DNA from 3 places in the Lysinibacillus sp. NPDC093712 genome. Region 1 is predicted to be linked to each of the others. Evidence: riboswitches for the same ligand, from Rfam matches in the RefSeq annotation. Region 1 holds a riboswitch; each other region holds the start of a gene.
What was found. Region 1 has a riboswitch for lysine ahead of ACQKNX_RS11675 (aspartate kinase). Riboswitches for the same ligand answer to the same signal wherever they lie in the genome.

Region 2: it holds a riboswitch for lysine, as region 1 does, so the genes downstream of both, ACQKNX_RS17755 (amino acid permease) here and ACQKNX_RS11675 (aspartate kinase) in region 1, are expected to answer to the same signal.
Region 3: it holds a riboswitch for lysine, as region 1 does, so the genes downstream of both, ACQKNX_RS06020 (transporter substrate-binding domain-containing protein) here and ACQKNX_RS11675 (aspartate kinase) in region 1, are expected to answer to the same signal.

What each region holds. Positions count from the first base shown of each region.
Region 1 is NZ_JBNNUU010000002.1:830,648-833,937, reverse strand. It holds gene uvrC (excinuclease ABC subunit UvrC) at 1-840, shown strand, start outside; lysine riboswitch at 979-1,157, shown strand; gene ACQKNX_RS11675 (aspartate kinase) at 1,259-2,488, shown strand; gene ACQKNX_RS11670 (YslB family protein) at 2,793-3,227, opposite strand.
Region 2 is NZ_JBNNUU010000004.1:490,128-493,417, reverse strand. It holds gene ACQKNX_RS17760 (CynX/NimT family MFS transporter) at 359-1,564, opposite strand; lysine riboswitch at 1,743-1,918, shown strand; gene ACQKNX_RS17755 (amino acid permease) at 2,002-3,290, shown strand, end outside.
Region 3 is NZ_JBNNUU010000001.1:1,151,119-1,154,408, forward strand. It holds gene ACQKNX_RS06015 (amino acid ABC transporter permease) at 1-297, opposite strand, end outside; gene ACQKNX_RS06020 (transporter substrate-binding domain-containing protein) at 624-1,475, opposite strand; lysine riboswitch at 1,595-1,780, opposite strand; gene odhB (2-oxoglutarate dehydrogenase complex dihydrolipoyllysine-residue succinyltransferase) at 2,125-3,290, opposite strand, start outside.

The sequences.
Region 1 (3,290 bases):
ACGGAATTATTAGAGGTTAAAGTGCTAACACCGAAGCGAGGACAAAAAAAAGAATTAGTAGATTTGGCCATGAAAAATGCAGAAATTGCTGTGGCGGCAAAATTCCAGCTAATTGAGCGACAGGAAGAGCGAACAATTGGTGCTTGCGAGGCATTAGGTGAAGCAATGGGGATTTCAGCACCTCTTCGCATTGAAGCATTTGATAATAGTCATATGCATGGTGCTGATGCGGTATCAGCAATGGTTGTGTTTATTGATGGTAAACCTGCAAAGAAGGAATATCGTAAATACAAAACACGCACAGCCGCTAAACATGATGATTACGGAGCAATGCAAGAAGTGATACGTCGCCGTTACACGCGTGTATTGAAAGAAGGTTTGCCATTGCCTGATTTAGTTCTAATAGATGGCGGTAAAGGACAGATGGAAGTAGCGCGAGAAGTGTTAGAGGATGAGCTTGGTCTTGTTATCCCAATTGCTGGCTTAGCAAAAGATGAAAAGCATAATACATCACAGCTTTTATTTGGAGATCCGCCCGATGTCATTGCATTAAAGCGGACAAGTGACGGGTTTTATTTACTACAGCGTATTCAGGACGAAGTACACCGTTTTGCTATTACATTTTTACGCCAACAGCATGAGAAAAATGCTATTCAATCTGTTCTCGATGGAATTGAAGGTGTTGGTCCAAAGCGCAAGCAACAATTATTGAAGCATTTCGGCTCTGTTAAAAAGATTCGTGAGGCAAGTGAGCTTGCACTTCAAGAAGCGGGAATACCTGCGAACTTAGCGAACAGTATTTACAATTATTTTCAGCAACAGACATTGTCAAAGGATTAGACATATGCTAAGGTTGTCATAGAACAATGAAGTGAAAACACTATCTTGTTCTATGACACCTTATATGAATGTTTATGTGAGCAAAGCATAAAAAGGAACTATTTTCATAAAGGGAAAATTAATAAATTCACTATTTTAAGTGATGATAGAGGTGCAAGATTCAATAGTAGCACATTGAAGGATGGACAAATCCAGTGACGATGTGTGAAAGGGGAGCTTGCCGAAGTGAAGTATCGTTGTTTCCGATACTTTGCTGGTTTTGCATTTAATAGATGTAAGACTGTCGAATCTTTACGTTTCGGAGAGCTATCACACATGCGCAAGCTTTTTATTGTACATGTTGCAGGCAGCTTTCACGTTATGTGAGGGCTGCCTTTTTGCTGTTCAAGTGACGAATTGATAAAGGAGAATGATGATAATGGCTAGTATTGTATTGAAATTTGGCGGACCTGCAATCGCTTCAACTGAGCAGATTCGAGAGGTCGCTAAAATAGCGATAGCCAAAAAAGAGCTCGGCTATGAAGTAGTAGTAGTAACCGCAGCAATGGGTCGCACAGCAAAAGACTTAGCGAAGATGGTCCGTGATTTATCAGACGATGCTTCTAAACGTGAGATGGATGTACTACTATCGACGACCTCACAATTAGCAAGTGCCCTATTTGCAATTGCATTACAAGAGGAAGGTTATGATGCAATTTCATTGACTGGCTGGCAGGCTGGTGTGCAAACAGATGCGAAACATTTTAATGCACGTATCGACCATATCGATGTGTGCCGTATGAAAGAACATTTGATACAAGGACAAATTGTCGTTGTTGCGGGGGAGCAAGGTATTAATAGTGCGCACAATATAACAACACTAGGTAAGGGTGGCGCAGAAACAACAGCAGTAGCCATTGCAGCCACATTAGAAGCGGAACGTGTTGATATTTATACAAATGTGGATGGAGTTTATACAGCAGATCCTCGTCATATTGAAAAAGCAAGAAAGTTAAAGGAGATTTCATATGATGAAATGCTTGAACTATCACATTTAGGTTCACATATTTTACATCCACGTGCAGTGGAGCTCGCAAAAAAGTTTCAAATCCCAGTCATTATTCGTTCAAGCGTAGTAGATTCAGAAGGTACTTTATTGAAGGAGGAAGTTGAAATGGAGAAAAATTTAATCGTACGTGGTGTTGCTTATGAGTCTGATATTATTCGTCTAACAATCGGTTATGATACATACTCAACTGCATCGTTAGCAGATATGTTTGCTATACTTGCAGAAAATCGCATTAATGTTGATATTATTGTGCAAGCTATTATAGAAGGTGTGAGACCATCAGTATCTTTTACAATTTTAAAAGAAGAGTTTGCTGATGCTTTACGTGTACTAGAGGATAGTAAATTGTCACTTGGTTTTAGCTTTGCAGATTTTCAAATTGGCTTAGCGAAAGTTTCAATTATAGGATCAGGCATGGCATCAAATCCTGGCGTTGCTGCACGAATGTTTGATCGTTTACGACGCGAGGATATTGCAGTAAAAATGGTCAGTACTTCTGAAATTAAAGTTTCTGTTGTTGTGCCACAGGACGAAATGATTCGCGCTGCAAACGCATTACATGATGAGTTTAATTTAGCGGAGAAGATTCATGCACAGTAGCTTTCTATAAAGTATAGATGGATACAGCGGTTGATTTCCGCTTCGGGCGGACGCTTTCCGCGGGCACATACGTAAGCCATAACCCTCGCTAACGCGCGGTTTGTTACGTCTTATGTTCTGTGCGTTCTGAGCAGGAGTCGCCGTCCTCCGCTTCAATCAAAGGTACAAGGTGGCATGAATATTCCAATTGATTACTATAAAAGGATAAAAAAATGACAAAAGGCATCAAGAGTTACTTCATGTTGCCTTTTGCCGATACTCAGAAAGGATTGCTTTTCTAACAAAATCGCAATCCTTTACTAGTTTATTTATTTGGTATTGTGTTCATAATACGTTCTTTAACATCCCATTTAACTGTAAACATGACGAGCTGTTGCTTTTCACGCTTTTCATCATAACATTCTGTTAAGTAACCTTTTACTTGCTGGATTTGTTCAGCAATAAACCCTGCTTCTAGTCTGAAGCTACGATTATGAATTTGCAAAAGTGTAGGTTCGTTCGATAAATGGAAAATGCGTCCATCTTTAGACTCCTTTGTCAATTCAAGAGTACCCCAGCACGCATCCGCGAAAAATGCGATAAGTTCATCTTGACTTTTACAAGGGAACTTCCGTGCAAGCTCCTTCCCTGCCCAATAAAGCACGTCATTTTCATGCTTACCGAGAATAGAAGATAGAATATGATCACGGATTAATTCATATCCGAATGAAGAGATTGTATTAGATGGATTATTTAACATTGAAATCCTTCTTTCTTAGAATTTTCTTGTAATTTAGCGTCAATAAAGTAAAGATAGAATTTT
Region 2 (3,290 bases), on a different contig from region 1:
GTACGATTATCGCACTTATGATTATATATGATAGTCGTCTGCTTTAATCATTAAACAAATTTAGAGGTCTACTGCCGTTGATTTCCGCGGGCACAACGTAAGCCGCAACCCTCGCTAACGCGCGATCTGTTGCGTCTTACGTACTGTGCGTTCTGAGCCGGAGTCGCCCGCCCTCCACTCCAATCAACTTCAAACAGCTTCAAACAGCTTCATAGAGAGGGGATGCTCGAAAAGTATGGCAAGACGAAAGTAAGAACCCATTTTTCACAATAAAAATAACAAAAGGGATTAAGATTTCTATTCTTAATCCCTTTTGTCGACAAGCTCGGCAGCTCATAGTATGATGAGCTACCTTTTTTTAATTTATATATTCATTTCTAGAAGCTCTAAACGAACAGAAGAATAGTAATGCCGCAACGACAACAAACAGCCATCCAGCTGTATCCCAGCCGCCAAATAAATCATGTAAGTAACCAAATAAAATAGGACCTACTGCGGCTAATAAATAGCCTAATGATTGCGCAAAGCCAGATAAATCTGCTGCCTCAAATGCCGTACGTGTACGAAGTGTAAAGAACATCATTGCAAGTGAAAATGAAGCACCACCTGCTAAGCCTAGCAATATCATCCACAATACAGCAAGACTAGTCCATTCCATGACAAGGCCAGTAAAGCCGATGAAATAAAAGGCAGTAAACATTAAAACGAGGGGTCGCTGTGATGTCATTTTACTAGCGATAATCGGTACAGCTAAAGCCATAGGTACTTGTGAAATTTGCATGATGGAAAACATCCAACCTGCACGATCTGCGGCTATACCTTGTGCAATATAGATTTCAGGAATCCAAGCAGCGGTTGTATAAAATAATAATGATTGAAAACCCATCGCGCCAGTGACTGCCCAAGTAACTGGTGATTTCCACAATGGTATACGTTCTTTCGTAGCGGCTACAGTTGGTTCAGGCTTATTAAATTTTAATTGTGGAATCCAAATAAAAATCGTCACTACGACAAGGGCTAGAGCGATTGCAAGTGCACCTTGCCAGCCAAGAGATGCATTGGCTATGGGATAACTAATACCAGCACCAATTCCAGCTGTTAAATTCATGGACATTGTGAAAAATGCCATCAGTAATCCAACATGATAAGGGAATTTCATTTTAAGTAGCCCTGGAATTAGGACGTTGCCAAATGAAATAGCTACACCTATTATCATTGTACCAAATACGAGTAATCCAGTAGTTCCAAGTGAGCGCAGTACAATTCCTAGCGCTAATAAAATCGTTGATATAAATAGTGTTAATTCAAGACCCAGTTTTCTTGCAACTAATGGGGCAATAGGTGACACTAGCGCGAATGCAAGCAATGGAATTGTTGTTAGAAAGCCTGCAAGTACGTTAGATATACCGAGATCCTCACGAATGAAGGAAATAATTGGTCCTACAACCGTTAATGGCATACGTAAAGTCGAAGCAAGAAAAATTACACCGATGACTAATAAGAGCGTTGTGCCCTTCCAGTTAATCTTTCTGCTAGGAAAAGTAGATTCCTCGTTAGTTGTCAAAATAAGTACCTCCCTGATAGAACAATTATAATTCGAACCACTATAACACTTTATCACATCAATAAAAATAGTAGAATATTCATAAAATACAGAACATTAATCGTTTTATTGAAATGTCTTAGGTCGTATGTTAAACTAAGACACATCATAAATTTAATAATTATATGCCTCATGTTTGTATTGAGGTAGAGGTCGCGGTATTTATAAGTAAGCTAATGGAAATGACAAGCATTGAAGATGTTAGCCGAAAGGAAATATTGCCGAAGTGTGAGGGGACTTGAAAACCTCATGCTGGGGCTGTCTCCGAAAGGAACAGAACTGTCACGTTGGACAACGTGTTGTGCTATCATTTTTAAGAAACAGAGGATTTACTTAGCCATCACAACGTTCATGTGATGGCATTTTTTTGCCTCTTAGAAAAGGAAGGAAGCTTTAACGTGAGTGAGATAAAAACTAATCAGCTCGGTCATAAAGCACCAGAGTTGAAAAAAGAATTAAAAAGCCGCCATATAACAATGATTTCGTTAGGCGGTACGATCGGAACTGGGCTATTTCTTGCAAGTGGTGGTGCTATAGCGCAGGCTGGACCAGGTGGTGCACTTCTTGCTTACGCATTAATCGGCATTATGGTGTACTTCTTAATGACAAGCTTAGGTGAAATGGCTGCTTATATGCCTTCATCAGGTTCATTTAGTACGTATGCAACAAAATTTGTAGATCCAGCGCTTGGCTTTGCGCTTGGCTGGAACTACTGGTATAACTGGGCGATTACAATTGCCGCTGAAATTGCAGCAGTTTCTCTTATAATGAAGTACTGGTTCCCAGACAGCTCTTCGGCACTATGGACAGTCATATTTATTGCGATTGTACTAACATTTAATTTACTATCTGTAAAAAGCTATGGTGAAAGTGAATATTGGTTCGCAATGATAAAAGTTGTGACTGTTATTGTTTTCATTATCGTCAGCCTATTGATGATTTTTGGTATTTTAGGTGGGCAAGCTCCTGTAGGCTTTACGAATTTCTTTATAAGTGATGGACCATTCCACGGTGGCTTCCTTGCTACATTCGGAATATTTCTAGCAGCAGGCTTCTCGTTCCAAGGAACAGAGCTGTTAGGGATAACTGCTGGGGAAACTGATGATCCTGGTAAAAATATTCCGAAGGCTGTTAAGTCTGTCTTTTGGCGTATTATTTTATTTTACATTTTAGCCATTGCAGCAATTGGGATGTTAATTCCATTTACAGATGCTCGTTTACTGTCTGAAGATATTGCTGTTTCACCATTCACATTAGTGTTTGACCGCTTAGGAATTGCCTTTGCTGCTTCATTAATGAATGGCATTATTTTAACGGCGATGTTGTCTGCAGGTAATTCTGGATTATATGCATCATCACGTATGTTATGGCAATTAGCAGTAGATGGACATGCACCTAAGATTTTCGCTAAGCTAAGCCGTCGCGGAATTCCAATTTACGCATTACTGTTGACATTAGCAGTAGGTTGCTTGGCATTTTTAGCATCATTCTTTGGTGATGGCGTTGTCTATATGTGGCTTTTAAACGCATCTGGGATGTCAGGCTTTATTGCATGGCTTGGTATTGCCTTTAGTCATTACCGCTTCCGTAGAGCTTTTGAAGCACAAGGCATAGATCCCAAATTACTACCTTATAAAGCAAAGCTATATCCATTCGGGCCACTCTTTGCATTTACAGTGTGTATGAT
Region 3 (3,290 bases), on a different contig from region 1:
GTGCATATCGATGCCAAAAGCAATATCTAGCCCGTAAAATACTACCATTGCCTGTACAATCATTGGTGTACCACGGAAAAATTCAACATAGCATGTCAGTATAAAATTAATACATTTTAATAAATAATGTTTTATACTTTTTTTACGAACTGGAATGGTATGCATAATCCCAATAAAAAATCCGATGAATGCACCAATAATTGTACTGATTGTTGAAATGAGTAACGTATAATACGCTCCTCGTAAAAACATTTGCCAGTTGTTTTCTATAATAGAAATGATCCATTCTAAACTCATGATGTTCCTCCTAACAACGTGTTGTTGCTTTATATCAATTATGCCTTTTGTGAAATCATCTCTTCATTTGAATTAATTTGCTTTATTCAAAATATGTGACACACTTCTTAGACATGACTTTATTCAGAATGACTGCCTCTCTGAACAAATTAAATATGATAAAGGCTGTCCCAGTCGCTTTTAGCAAAATGTCACGACTTTCAATTAGTAAAAATCAACTTCTCTTTTCATAATTTGTAGGTGAATTTTCACTTGGAAAAAAACAGCATACTTGAAATTGCCGGTATGCTGTTTTTTCGTTAAGGACAACCCTATCTCTTTTTGTATTACTGAGCTGCAGGTTGTTGAAGAATAGCTTCTTCCATAATTTTTTGGCGATCATCTTCTGAAATACCTTTTAAGATTTCATTGATTTTATCTAGACTAGCATCACCTTTACGTAAACCAACTGCAATTGAAGTATTTGAAATATCTGTATCAAATCCTTCTTCAAAAGATACAAATGTGAATTTGTCATTAGCTGCTGCTGCCGAAATACCTTCTGGACGTTCAGCTACATAGCCATCAATTTTGCCAGCTTCTAGAGCTACACGCATTGCAGAGAAGTTTTCCATCGCTGTTTGCTTTTCTACACCTTTAATTTGATCGATAACATTATAGTTAGATGTATTTAGCTGAGATGTAACTTTTGCACCTGAGAAATCTTGAATTGATTTTGCCTTTTCATACTTGCTACCTTTTTTAATTACCATTACAAAATCAGAAGTATAGTAGTTTTCAGTGAAATCGATTGTTTGTTTACGTTCTTCTGTTGGAGACATTCCTGCTACAATCGCATCGATTTTTTTTGACTGAAGCGCAGGTACTAAACCATCCCATTCCATTTTTACAACTACTAATTTTTTACCTAAACCTTCAGCGATTTTTTTTGCCATTTGTACATCATAACCGCCTGCATACTCTGCATTATCGGCAATTTTTACTGCTCCGTTTGCATCATCTTGCTGAGTCCAGTTAAAAGGAGGATAACCTGCTTCCATCCCAATGCGGAATTCTCCACCAGTTTCTTCCTTTGAACCATCACCTGTTGTCTTTTCATCCTTGTCACCAGAGCCACAAGCCGCTAACACGATTGCTGTCATTGCTGTTAACATAAATAACAACCATTTTCTTTTCATCTAAAACTCCCCTTTTCTGTAAAAAAAATAAAGCAACTGTACAAAAAAAGACCTAAGTTTTGAACTTAGGTCTTACCTTTTATTGACAGTTGCCCAAATCCTCACTATAATTTCCATGTTTCCGAGATAGCACAACCTAGTAAACTGGAATTTAATTTACTAGGACAGTCCTGCACTTATTCACTGCAGACCCAGCATAAAAGTACGAGCTCCTTTTATACTTCGGCGATATTTCCTTCTCCATTACGTCTTCGCTTGCTTAAACTCAGCAATGGACTAATAAATACCGCGCCTCTACCTCACAAAAAACAAAAGTGAGGTTTGTTTATTTAATTAATATATAAATATTACTATAAAGCTAGCATAGTCGTCAAGATAATTTTATCATTTTTCTGACTAATTACAAAATTAACCTATAATCCTTCTAAAATCCATAAATAAAGTAGAATAACATTAACTATGTTTGCCATCATTTCACAAATTTTTATTATAAAAAAACAAGATTTATAAACCATAAGAATCGATTTTTCTGTCAAATAAAGGCCATTTAGACCATCAAGGAAATTCCATTATAGCGGAAATCAATCTAAAATGAAAAAACCCTGCTAAACAGTTAAGTTTGCAGGGTTTGAACACTTAATTTATCGGATTAAGAATTTAATAATAAATCTTCTGGATTTTCAAGTAACTCTTTAACAGTTTTAAGGAAGCCTACAGAATCTTTACCATCGATAATACGATGGTCGTAAGATAATGCTAAATACATCATAGGACGAATTTCTACTTCGCCATTTACTTCTACAGGGCGTTTTTTAATTGAGTGCATTCCTAAAATAGCAGCTTGTGTGCCGTTCATAATAGGTGTTGACATTAATGAACCGAATACACCGCCATTTGTAATTGTAAATGAACCACCTTGAAGATCAGCTAAACCTAGTTTTTTATCGCGTGCTTTTTTAGCTAAGTCTGCAATTGAATCTTCAATTTCAGCAAAGTTTTTACGGTCAGCATCGCGTACAACTGGTACTACTAAACCTTCTTCAGTTGATACAGCTACACCAATATCAAAGAAGTTATTTAAGTGAATTTCATCGCCAACGATTTGAGCATTCACATAAGGGTATTTTTTAAGCGACGCAACTACAGCTTTTGTGAAGAATGACATGAAACCAAGCTTAGAGCCAGTAGACTCAAAGAATTGATCTTTTTTACGAGAACGTAATGCCATAACATTTGTCATATCTACTTCATTGAATGTTGTAAGCATAGCAGTCGATTGCTTAACTTCTAATAAACGTTTAGCAATTGTTTGACGACGACGGCTCATTTTTTCAACTGTAACACGTGACTCATCAACAGCTACTACTGCTTTTGGAGCTGCTGGTGTTGCTTGAGGTGCTGCTACAGGTGCTGTACCGTGAGCTGCAACGTCTTGTACACGTACGCGACCTTGTGGATCAACTGGAGATACAGCTGCAAGATCAATACCTTTTTCACGAGCAAGTTTACGTGCTGCAGGAGATGCAATTACACGCTCGCCAGAAGTTTCTTCCACAACTGGTGCTGCTGGTGTTGGTGCAGCTACTGCTTGAGGAGCCGCTGGTGTTGGAGCTTCCGCAACTGGTGCTGCTGCTGCAGGTGCAGGTGCTGCCCCTTCGCCCGCTTCTACCACTGCGATTACTTGACCTACAAGAACAGTATCGCCTTCTTCAGCTAAAATTTGTGTTAACACCCCAGCTTCTTCAGAAATGATTTCAGCATTTACTTTATCTGTTTCAAGCTCAACGATGAATTCACCTTTTTCCACGCGGTCTC